Regions from separate parts of the Silvibacterium dinghuense genome, predicted to be linked through region 1. Evidence: riboswitches for the same ligand, from Rfam matches in the RefSeq annotation. Region 1 holds a riboswitch; the other holds the start of a gene.

Region 1 (5,237 bases):
TTGTGCACCATCTGCACCGTGACTTCGCGTGGATAGGCGCTCACGCCTGACTCCGCCACCCCATGATCGGCGGCAAAGACGTAGACTGCCTTACGAGCCGGCTCGCTCATGCGTTCTCTGCGGATGGCTGCGATCTGCGCGGCCATATCTTCGAGACGCCCCAGGCTTCCCAGTGGCTTGGTCAGCGTGTCGAGATGCTGACGCGCCCTGCTGCGCCACTCCTCACTCGGCCGTTCTATGCCGGACAGAAGCGCGCTTACTTCAGGCTCCATGAAGACCCTCCAAAGTTGAACTGAACACCCGACCGGAAGGTGAGCGGAAGCGCAGGATAACCGAATGCCTCAAAATAATGCTCGCTCAAAAGGTTCTGGATATTGGTGTACACATTCACCCGATGCGAAACCTGATAACCGCCGCCGAGCTCCAGCCGCTGATACGCGCCCAGCAGATTGCGATTCGGAAGCAGCAGGCTGGTACCGAAGTTCGCATCATAGAGGAAGTCGCTGTCGTCGCGGCGGCCGACCAGCGTGCCGCTCAGCGTGGCATAGAATTTCTTCTGCGTATAGTTGAGCGCGAAGTAGCCGGTATGCGGAGCGATGCGAAAGGGCCGCGCGCCGACCAGCGGAGAGTCGGCGCCGATGGGGACATTGCTGAAGCTCGACGCAGTGTTGTAACTGGGCGAGAGGTTATCGCTCGAGAACGAATGCTGCACCACGGCATCGGTGTAGGTATATCCGCCGCGAGTGAAGAGATGCGTACCCAGCTGATACTGTAGCTCGACCTCGGCGCCCTGCGCGCGATACGCAAGCGAGTTGATGTAGGCTCCGCCGTATTCGAAGGGCGGCAGATCGGCAGCCGGAATGCCCAGCTCGATGAGGCCGGCCTGCGGCACGTATTCCACTCCATTCGTAAATGCATTGTGGAAGTACGTGACACCCAGAAGCCCGCGTCCTTTGAAGATCTGCTGATCCACGCCAGCATCGTAGGTGCGCGAATCTTCCGCTCCAAGCGGCGTTACGTGATACTGCGAGATCAGCTGCGCGCCATCGGAGAGCGGCTCCAGCAACCCGTAAAGTGAGTTGGTCTGGTCATAGACACTCGGCTCCTTGATGCCCTTGCCGAAGCTCGCGTGCAGCTTGGTGCCGTTGAAGAAACTACGGTCCGAAGGACGCACGAGGTAGTACGCAAGCGACGCACGCGGAGTCGCCGCAAATCCGAAAAGGCCGTTGTCTTCAAGCCCTGTGCCCAGGTTCCAGAAGAGCCGGTTGCGGACATCGCCGGAGAGCTGCAGCGTGTAGCTGTAGTTATCGCGGCTGATCGTGCTCGGTGTCTCGCCGGTGTATCCCGCCGCGCCATACTCGTGCTCGTACTTAAATGCGCCGAGCGCCAGGAAGTGCGGCGTCACGCTGTAATCGCTCTGCGCGTAGACAAAGTCGCGGCTCGATGGCGACAGGTACTGCGAATAGGTATCGCTGTACTGAAAGATGGCCTGTCCATGCACAGAGTAGCCGTTGGCGCCGGTGATTGTGACCGGCGCGCCGAGCCAGTACCCGATCTCGGGATCGTAAATACCGGTCGCGCCAAAGTCGTTGTATTCGGAGTTCAGCCGCAGACCTCCGTAGCGAACCATGTTATGCCACTTATCCGTAGCCTGGTTATTCCAGGTCACGCCGTAATAGTTATCCTGCTCCTTCTGCTGCCCGTCGTCGGGGATGCCGTAGAGCGCAATGGCGTTCGGCTGACCACCGGAGACGATGACATGGCGTACGGTAAAGCGAAGATCGTTGGCCCGGTTCGGCGTCCATCCGAAGTTACCGGCATAGGTAGCATTGTGGAACTCGCTGTTCGGGATGTTGTTGTCGGTGTCGATGCGCGCAAAGGCCGAGTAGAGATCGAAATGCTTATATGCCATGCCCGCGGTCACGTTGTTGCGATAGGTGCGGAAGTTGCCCGCCTCGCCGGCATAGGTGATGTAGGGTAGCTCCGTCGATCCGCACGGCGTGGTAAGACTGACGACACCGGCCAGCGCATCGGAGCCATAGAGCGCACTGTTCGGTTCGCGCAGCACTTCGATCGACTGGATGCCCGTGCTCGCGAGGTTGGCAAACTCCACCGCTCCACCGATAGCATCGGCCGGGATGCCGTCGATCAGCACCTTGTTCGCATCCGATGCGCCGCCGCGGATGTACAGCGCAGTCGTGCCGCCCATCTCGCCGGTCTGCGTCATCTGCAGTCCTGGCACCAGGCGAAGCGGGTCCTGCACCTCGGCAGCATAGCGAAAGTCCTCGGACGGCATCACCGTCACCGAGGTTCCGGTCTGCGCTTCCGGCGTCGGAGCACCCGTCGAAGTAACCGTCACCTGCTGCGTGAGCGTGGGCGTGGCGAGCGTAACGTTCAGCTCGCCGTCTCCGGACGCGGAGAGATATACGCTCTGACTGCCGGCAGCCTGAAAGGATGGAGCAGCGGCGCGAATGCTATAACGCCCCGCAGCCGGGATTGCGAAATGGTACGCGCCGGTGCGGTCACTGCGCGTGCTGGCGATCACATGCTCATTCTCGACGAGACTCACCGCGGCATCGGCAACCGCCGCGCCCAGCGGATCGACCACCGTGCCATGAAGCTCACCGAACTTCTGCGCCTGCAGAGTGGGGAACCATGACGGAGACAGGAAAAGTGCGAGAAAGCCACAGGTAGACAATCGACGTACAAAAACAGACATGTTCCCCCTCGGGTTCGTGCTGCAGCCGGGCCGGTCTCCTGACTCGCGCGTCATCGAGCAAGTGCTGCCTTCCGGGAGCCAGGCTCCAGTGGCGTTAGAACTTCCTGCACTTCTCTCTGCGCTCACAGTTACGGGGTAGTGGCGGATTTGCACCGCGCTTCCCGACACCCTGCTGGTGATGATGTTCCGTGAATACACTCCCTGCATCGAAACGGACCGCGACAGTCCATTTCGATCACAGGAAAACGCTAAGGCGCGGAAGCCGCCATACCCTTCAATGTGAGCGGCAGCCCCGCCACCATGAGGACCACATGATCAGCGAGGGCCGCGACACGCTGGTTGATCTCGCCCAGCAGATCGCGATAGCGCCGCCCCAGCTCGAAGGCCGGAACTACTCCGCTGCCCACTTCATTCGATACAAGGATCACAGAGCAGGGCGCTGCCTTCAATGCAGCACAAAGATCAGCAACAGCCTTCGACAGCCCGTCGGGATCGCCGCTGAAGGTGTCGAGCAGCTTGCCCGCATATAAGGTGAGGCAGTCGATAACCAGCAGATCACAATCCTGCACCGATCCAATCGTCTCAGCCAGCCGCAGCGGCTCTTCGATTGTCTTCCAGTGCCCGGGCCGCTCGGCTCGATGGCGTTCGATCTTGCGCCGCATCTCTTCGTCATCCCGCCGCTCGGCGGTGGCGAGAAACGTTACACGGTCAGCATGCGAGGCGAGTTCGAGCGCATAACGGCTCTTGCCGCTGCGCACCCCGCCCAGGACGAGGGTTACGCGCGAAGGTGCAGGTGTGAACATGCTCGGCTTTCCGGCGCTCGCCAGGGCGAACGCACAAAGGCAAAGCGGGAAGGAACGAGAAATCCGCTGCCACGTGATCCGGAAGGTGATCCCGTGCTCATGCTCTTCAACTCTCCCATCGAAGTTGAATCAGCCCGGACTGGCATCTGGCCGGTCTCCTGACTCACGCCTCACTGAAATCGAGCGGCCTTCCCAGAACTTCAGTCCCAGTGGCGCAAAATGCCGATCTCTCCGCGTTCACAGTTACGGGGTAGTGGCGGATTCGCACCGCCTTCCCGAACACCAGATGTCTTGAAAGATACCGTCCGGCTGCCGGAAGGTCAACGCCTGCAGCCGATGCAGGGGAACGTCTTCCTCCGCATGCACAGGAACTCTGGATTTTGAGTGGAAAACTGCAGAAAAGGATTAAAAGCTGGCGGAGGGAGAGGGATTCGAACCCCCGTTACCCTTACGGGTAAAGCGGTTTTCAAGACCGCCTGTTTCAACCACTCACACATCCCTCCGCGACGGGCGCGGACACGCTGCACTTATTGTAATGCAGCGCGTCCGCTGGAGCCCGACTGGCCCAAAGCCTACTTTTGCACCTCGAACTGCGCATGAAGAGCGGCCCGGGAGTCGTCTCCGGCCCACACATCGTAGATCGAGGGATCGAAGGTCCAGCCATGCGTGGCCGCACTCCAGTAGGCGAGCTGATCGCGGTCAAGGGCGAAGTGGACGGTCTTCGTCTCTCCGGGTTTGAGGCTCACACGCTCGAAGCCCTTCAGCTCCCGCACCGGACGCGAAGCAAGCCCATAGCGCTGATGCGTATAGAGCTGCACCACCTCGTCCCCGGCCACAGCGCCTGTATTTGTCACATCGACAGATACATTTACGGTATCGGCCGGGGTAACGGCAGAGCGATCGAGCTTCAGGTTGGAGAAGGCGAACGTCGTGTAGCTGAGGCCGTAGCCGAAAGGATAGAGCGGCGTGCTCTCCTCATCCCAGTAGCGGATACCGCTGTCTTCGGGGTCCTGCGTGGTGTTGTGAGCGTAGGGCTGAGGCACCTGCCCTACATCGCGCGGCCAGGTGATGGGCAGCTTGCCACCCGGAACGGCATCGCCGAAGAGCAGGTCCGCAATGGCATTGCCGCCCTGCGTGCCCGGATACCAGGCCTCGAGAATCGCCGGCACGTGCGCGGAGGCCCAGCGCAGATCGAGCGGACGGCCATTGAGCATCACCAGAACGACGGGCTTACCAGCAGCCGCGACTGCTTCGAGCAACTGCTCTTCCTCGCCAGGCAGCGCCAGCGACTCGCGCGAAGCACGCTCACCGCTCATGTTCTGCGCCTCACCGAGCACCAGGACAACGATGTCCGACTCGCGGGCCGCGCGGACCGCGTTATCGAGATGCTGCTTTGCCTCGGAGGCCGGCCATTCTGGCTCCGGCTTGACACCGAAGAGGGCATCGAACATCGAAGGATACTTGCGGCGGATCTGAACGCCTTGCTCATAGAGAACATCCGCTCCGGGACCAAGCTTGTTCTTCAATCCTTCCAGAACCGTAACCGTCTCGGGCAGCTTCTCCTGAAAAGACCACGAGCCGAGCGTATCGAGCTTCGAGTCGGCGAGCGGACCGATCACGGCCACGCGGTGCAGGCTGCTCTGCTTCAGCGGCAGGAGCGAACCCTCGTTGCGCAGCAGCACCGCCGAGCGCTCGGCCGCGAGACGCGCCGCGGC
Region 2 (5,237 bases), on a different contig from region 1:
CGCGAGAGGTACAGGCGCGCCTCGGGCGAGTTCACGTGCTTGTAGAGGTTCAGCACCAGGTTGTTCGACACGATGCTGTCCCCGGTCGCGAAGAACGCCACGAGACGCTTGATGAGGTGAACCTCGGAGGGCGTGAGCCGCTGCCGCAGATCGACCAGATCTGTCTGGAAATCGATCTCCTCGACCGTCCACGTGTTCTTGATGCCGTCACGGAACATGTCATAGAACACCGGGTAGCGCATGGGGCGCAGCGTGAGGCAAAGGCCCGGATCGAGGATGTGCTCGGGCGCTTCGACCGACGAGCTCTTATTGACTGCTTCTTCCTGTACCGACATAGAAAACTCCTACCTTCTGTCAGTTGATATTTCGTGTTGGATCGCTGGAGACCCGCCTACTGGCAGGCCTCGCACGACTCCGGATTCTCAAGCGAGCAGGCAATCGCTGCGCTCGCAGTCACTGCAGGCGCCGGAGCAGCCGGCGCCGACACGCGGGCCGCGGCTCCCGGCACTGTCGTCTTGGCGATCTTCGTCGCCGGACGCGAACGCAGGTAGTAAGTCGTCTTCAGGCCCTTTTTCCACGCATACATATACATCGAAGAGAGGCGGCCGATGTTCGGCGACTCGGCAAAGAGGTTCAGTGACTGCGACTGATCGAGATACGCATTGCGCGCTGCGGCCATATCGATCAGCGAGCGCATCGGGATCTCCCATACGGTGCGGTACAGCAGACGCACATCTTCGGGCAACTCTTCAATGCCCTGCACCGATCCTTCCGCCATCTTCAGCCGCACACGCATCTCCTCGTTCCACAGATTGCGCGCCTTCAGCTCGTCGATCAGGTAGCGGTTCACCTGCAGGAACTCGCCCGAGAGCGTCTCGCGCTTGAAGAGGTTCGAGATCTGCGGCTCGATGCACTCGTAGCAGCCAGCAATCGAGGCGATGGTTGCCGTCGGAGCGATGGCGATCAGCAGCGAGTTGCGCACGCCGCTCTTTGCAATCCGTGCCCGCAGCGCTTCCCAGCGAGCGAGATCGGCAGGCTGCACGCCCCACAGGTCGAACTGGAACTTGCCCTTGGCCATGCGCGTCTGCGCGAAGGTCTCATGCGGACCATACTTCTCGGCCAGCTCGCAGGTAGCTTCCATCGCCGCGTAGTAAATTTCTTCCTGGATGCGGGTCGAGAGCGCCTGCGCTTCAGGAGAATCGAAGGCCAGCCGCATCTGGAAGAAGACGTCCTGCAGGCCCATCAGGCCGAGACCCACCGGACGCCACTTCGCGTTGGAGCTTGCCGCTTCCTCGATCGGATAGTAGTTGATGTCGATCACGCGATCGAGCATCGGCACCGCAGTGTGCACGGTGCGCGCCAGCTTCTCGAAGTCGAAGCTCGGCCGTCCGTCGGCATCCCAGGTCACGTGCCGCCCAAGGTTGATCGAGCCCAGGTTGCACACCGCTGTCTGGTCGCTCGAGGTCACCTCGGTGATCTCGGTGCACAGGTTCGAGAGGTGCACCACATTGCCCTGCTCGCCGGTCTGGTTGCACTTCAGGTTGGTCGCGTCCTTGAAGGTCATCCAGCCATTGCCGGTCTCGGCCAGCGTGCGCATCATGCGTGCATACAGGTCGCGAGCCTTGATCTGGCGGCGATAGAGCTTTTCCTCTTCGGCTTTCTCATAAGCAGCCTTGAAGTCATCACCATAAAGGTCGGGCAACTGCGGCACGTCCTTCGGATCGAAGAGCGACCAGGTACCGTCGGCCTCCACGCGTTGCATGAAGAGGTCGGAGATCCAGTTGGCCAGATTCAGATTGTGGGTACGGCGCGCCACGTCGCCGGTGTTGTCTCGCAACTCGAGGAACTGCTCGATGTCCGCGTGCCACGGCTCCAGGTACACGCAGCATGCGCCCTTGCGCTTGCCACCCTGGTTGACCGCCGCCACGGAGCTGTCCAGCGTGCGCAGCCACGGCACGATGCCGTTTGAGAGGCCATTTGTCGCGCGGATCAACGATCCTTCGGAGCGCACACGGTGGAATGCGAGCCCGATACCGCCGGAGAACTTCGACAGCAGTGCAACATTCTTATAGGTGTCGTAGATGCTGTCGAGCGAGTCGAGCGGCGAATCGTGCAGATAGCACGAAGACATCTGCGCATGCTTGGTGCCCGAGTTGAAGAGCGTCGGCGAGGATGGCAGGTAGTCGAGCGACGCAATCAACCGATAGAAGTTGATGGCCTCATTCGGCGACTGCGCCAGACCGCAGGCTACACGCAGAAAGAAGTGCTGCGGCGTCTCGATGATGCGGCGCGAAAGCGGATCGCGCAGAAGGTAGCGGTCGTAGACTGTGCGCAGGCCGAAGTATTCGAAGCGATCGGAGAAGCTGTCATCGATCGCGTCATTCAGCTTGCGGGCGTGGGTATGCACGAACTCGGCCGTGGCGTTGCTGACCACACCTTCATGGTGCCCGTAGTTGATCGACTGCGAGAAGGAGTAGAGGTTGAAATTCGAAACCTCCTTCGTGATGGTCGCCAGCAGCAGGCGTGCCGCCAGCCGCGAATACTGCGGCTCTTCGGCGATCAGCGAAGCCGCCGTGTCGATCGAAATCTTGTCCAGCTCCTGCGTGGTCGCGCCATCATACAGGCCGCCGATCGTCTTCGAAGCCACGCGGATCGAATCCACATGCTGCAGCCCGTGAGCGCATCGCTGCACCGCACGCACGATCTTGTTTACGTCCACCGGCTCGAGTGATCCATTGCGTTTGCGCACATGCATCACCGCCGTCTCTTCGGGCACGGGAAAACCCGGCGTCACATCGGAGAGGGTCGTCTGTACAGGAATGCGATCGGTAGTAGCGGCCATCGGGAGAGTCTCCTGGGCCTCGGAAAGCATGCGAAGAAACAGCACCAGCCGCTCCGGGCGGAGCAGCGCCAGTTACCGTTACTTCGCCTCCCCTCGGAGGCGCGAACGTATATTTCCGTTGGCAGGTCTTCGGACTATGCAGGTTCGAACCTACTTGCCAGACTTCCCGAGGTCCGAACGGGACCCAGTGTCCTCGTGGCTTTCGTACCTGCTAACCGCTGCGGGGCAGTTCCGGAGTTTCACCGGATTCCCTTTTCATCCTCCTCATAGAAGGAACCATCGGAATAAACCCACTATAAGTTGAGTCGACAGCCACAAACAAGACCACCCATTGTGGATATTCTGCAAATCTCTGCAAAACCCCACCATGGGTGACCGGTAGCCGCTCTCTATTAACGAATCAGTAACGCCAGCTCTTTACATCCGCTCCTTCGGGCGCCGTTCTCAGCATGTGATCGACCATCTGCGGAAGCACCCGCTGCGGCCAGTTCGCATTGTTTTCCTGCATCGTGTACTCGGCCGGACCGCCCGTATAGCAATGCGGCTCACCCGGCCCGTACTGAAACTGGGCGTCCGAGTGCGGATTGCGCGTCGCCTCGAGCGACTTCTGTAGATCATGCACCGCGTTGTTCAGGAAATAGGTGTCGCCGTCTCCGACCGCGAGGTGCAGCTTGCCCTCGAGCTTCGGTCCCAGCGTCGCCCAGTTCTTCTGCATATAGGCGTTCAGGTCGTAGTGCTCATGCCAGTACTCGACGACCTGCTTGTCGATCTCCCCCGTCAGCGGATCGATCACCTGTGCCGGGTAGCCATCTGCTCCCTGGGGTGAAAAGACCGCCTGCCAGATATTCCACTGCTCGGTGGAGCGCCCATGCGTGCCCAGCACATATTCGAAGCGGAACTCAGCATCGGTGTTCGCGATGATCGAGCCATCCGGCTTGCGATCAGCCGCTATCGGAATCTCGCCGAAGTCGCCCTTGCGGACAAAGGCATTCGCATCGTTGTAGAGATCGATGTTCTGATAGCCGTGGAAGTCCACCGGGTCAGGGCACGCTGCCCAGGTTCCGTTGTACATATCCGGATAGAAGACTTGCGTCGCCAAAGCTTCCCAGCCGCCGGTCGAGCCGCCGAAGGTAGCGCGCGCCCATCCCTGCCCAAGGCCGCGATACTTCTTCTCGATAAACGGGATCAGCTCCTCGTTGATCGCCGAGCCGTAAGGGCCCACATTCGCCGAGTCCACCACGTACGAGTCGTCATAGTATGGGTTCGCGTTCTGCACGTAGATCATGATCACGCGCGGCAGCCGACCCGAGGTCCAGTCCTGATAAAAGCGGTAGCCCGCGCTTCCACGGCGCGGACCGCCCTTTGCCTTCGGGTCAGGAGGCGTCGTCACCCACGGCAGCGGCCCGAAGCCCGCATGGTAGTGATCCTGATAGACAACCAGCGGATAGTGCGCATCCGGATGCTCGTCGAAGCCATCGGGCAGCAGCACCCATGCGCCCAGGTAGACGTCGCGTCCCCAGAATTTACTCAGCTTTTCACTGCGGAATCGCTCGTACTTCAGCCACTTCGCGCCAGGATCCTTTGCTGCCATCACCGCCGGATCTTCGTCCGTGCCCTCGATGGGAGGAATCACCTTGTCCAGCGTCAGCTTCAGCACAGTCTTCGACTTCGGATCAAAATGCACCTTCACCGGCGCGTCGTAAGGATTGCCTGGCTTGTGATTCCAGTGTTGTCCTTCGCCCTTGTCCGGCGGCAGCCAGAGCGTCTTGCCATTTTCGAGGTGAAACTCTTCGTAGACGTTGAAGACGGCCTGCACCGTGTAATCGCCCGCGTCCAGATCGTTCAGCGTCTTGCGCGGATAGCCGACGGTCGCCGCATCCACCACGATCGGCTTCGCCGGGTCCTGGTTGACCACATCCACGCCGAATCCCTGCGAGGAAAGATAGTTCTCCTCCAGCTGATCACGCGGCTCCGACTCCGTGTTCTTCGAGAAGACCAGGACCAGGTGCCCGTTCAAAGGCTTCGAAGCCGGAATCGAAACCTCAATCCGCTGCGCATGCGCACAGACGCACGTAAGGACAGCAACTGCCGCAATTGCCAGACGATGCATATCTCTCCTGAAAACAGAAAATCCGTGGACGAAGAATAGCAGCCCGCACGCAGGCTGCTCCTCTGTTTTCTGTCTCCGGGAAAAGTCGCCACCTATACGGTGCAAACGATGCGCGGCTTGGCCGAAGCGCTCCATGCCTCGGCGATCTCTGCAAGCGGCATGGTCTTTGTCGCGATCGATAGCCCTGCCGGCTTTACCGCAGCCAATACCTGCCCGATCACCTCCAGCAGCTTCACCATGGGCACACTCTTCACGCCGCTGCCCATCAGCTGGATCGCCGAAGAG

What was found. Region 1 has a riboswitch for cobalamin ahead of ESZ00_RS07340 (TonB-dependent receptor). Riboswitches for the same ligand answer to the same signal wherever they lie in the genome.
Region 2: another riboswitch for cobalamin. It lies ahead of ESZ00_RS13365 (ribonucleoside-diphosphate reductase subunit alpha); the one in region 1 lies ahead of ESZ00_RS07340 (TonB-dependent receptor).

Annotation. Positions count from the first base shown of each region.
Region 1 is NZ_SDMK01000001.1:1,872,495-1,877,731, forward strand. It holds gene cobT (nicotinate-nucleotide--dimethylbenzimidazole phosphoribosyltransferase) at 1-272, opposite strand, end outside; gene ESZ00_RS07340 (TonB-dependent receptor) at 257-2,719, opposite strand; cobalamin riboswitch at 2,731-2,906, opposite strand; gene cobU (bifunctional adenosylcobinamide kinase/adenosylcobinamide-phosphate guanylyltransferase) at 2,968-3,522, opposite strand; cobalamin riboswitch at 3,654-3,824, opposite strand; tRNA gene ESZ00_RS07350 (tRNA-Ser) at 3,936-4,025, opposite strand; gene bglX (beta-glucosidase BglX) at 4,095-5,237, opposite strand, start outside.
Region 2 is NZ_SDMK01000002.1:994,881-1,000,117, forward strand. It holds gene ESZ00_RS13360 (ribonucleotide-diphosphate reductase subunit beta) at 1-335, opposite strand, end outside; gene ESZ00_RS13365 (ribonucleoside-diphosphate reductase subunit alpha) at 392-2,842, opposite strand; cobalamin riboswitch at 2,946-3,138, opposite strand; gene ESZ00_RS13370 (alpha/beta hydrolase-fold protein) at 3,243-4,952, opposite strand; gene ESZ00_RS13375 (quinone oxidoreductase family protein) at 5,045-5,237, opposite strand, start outside.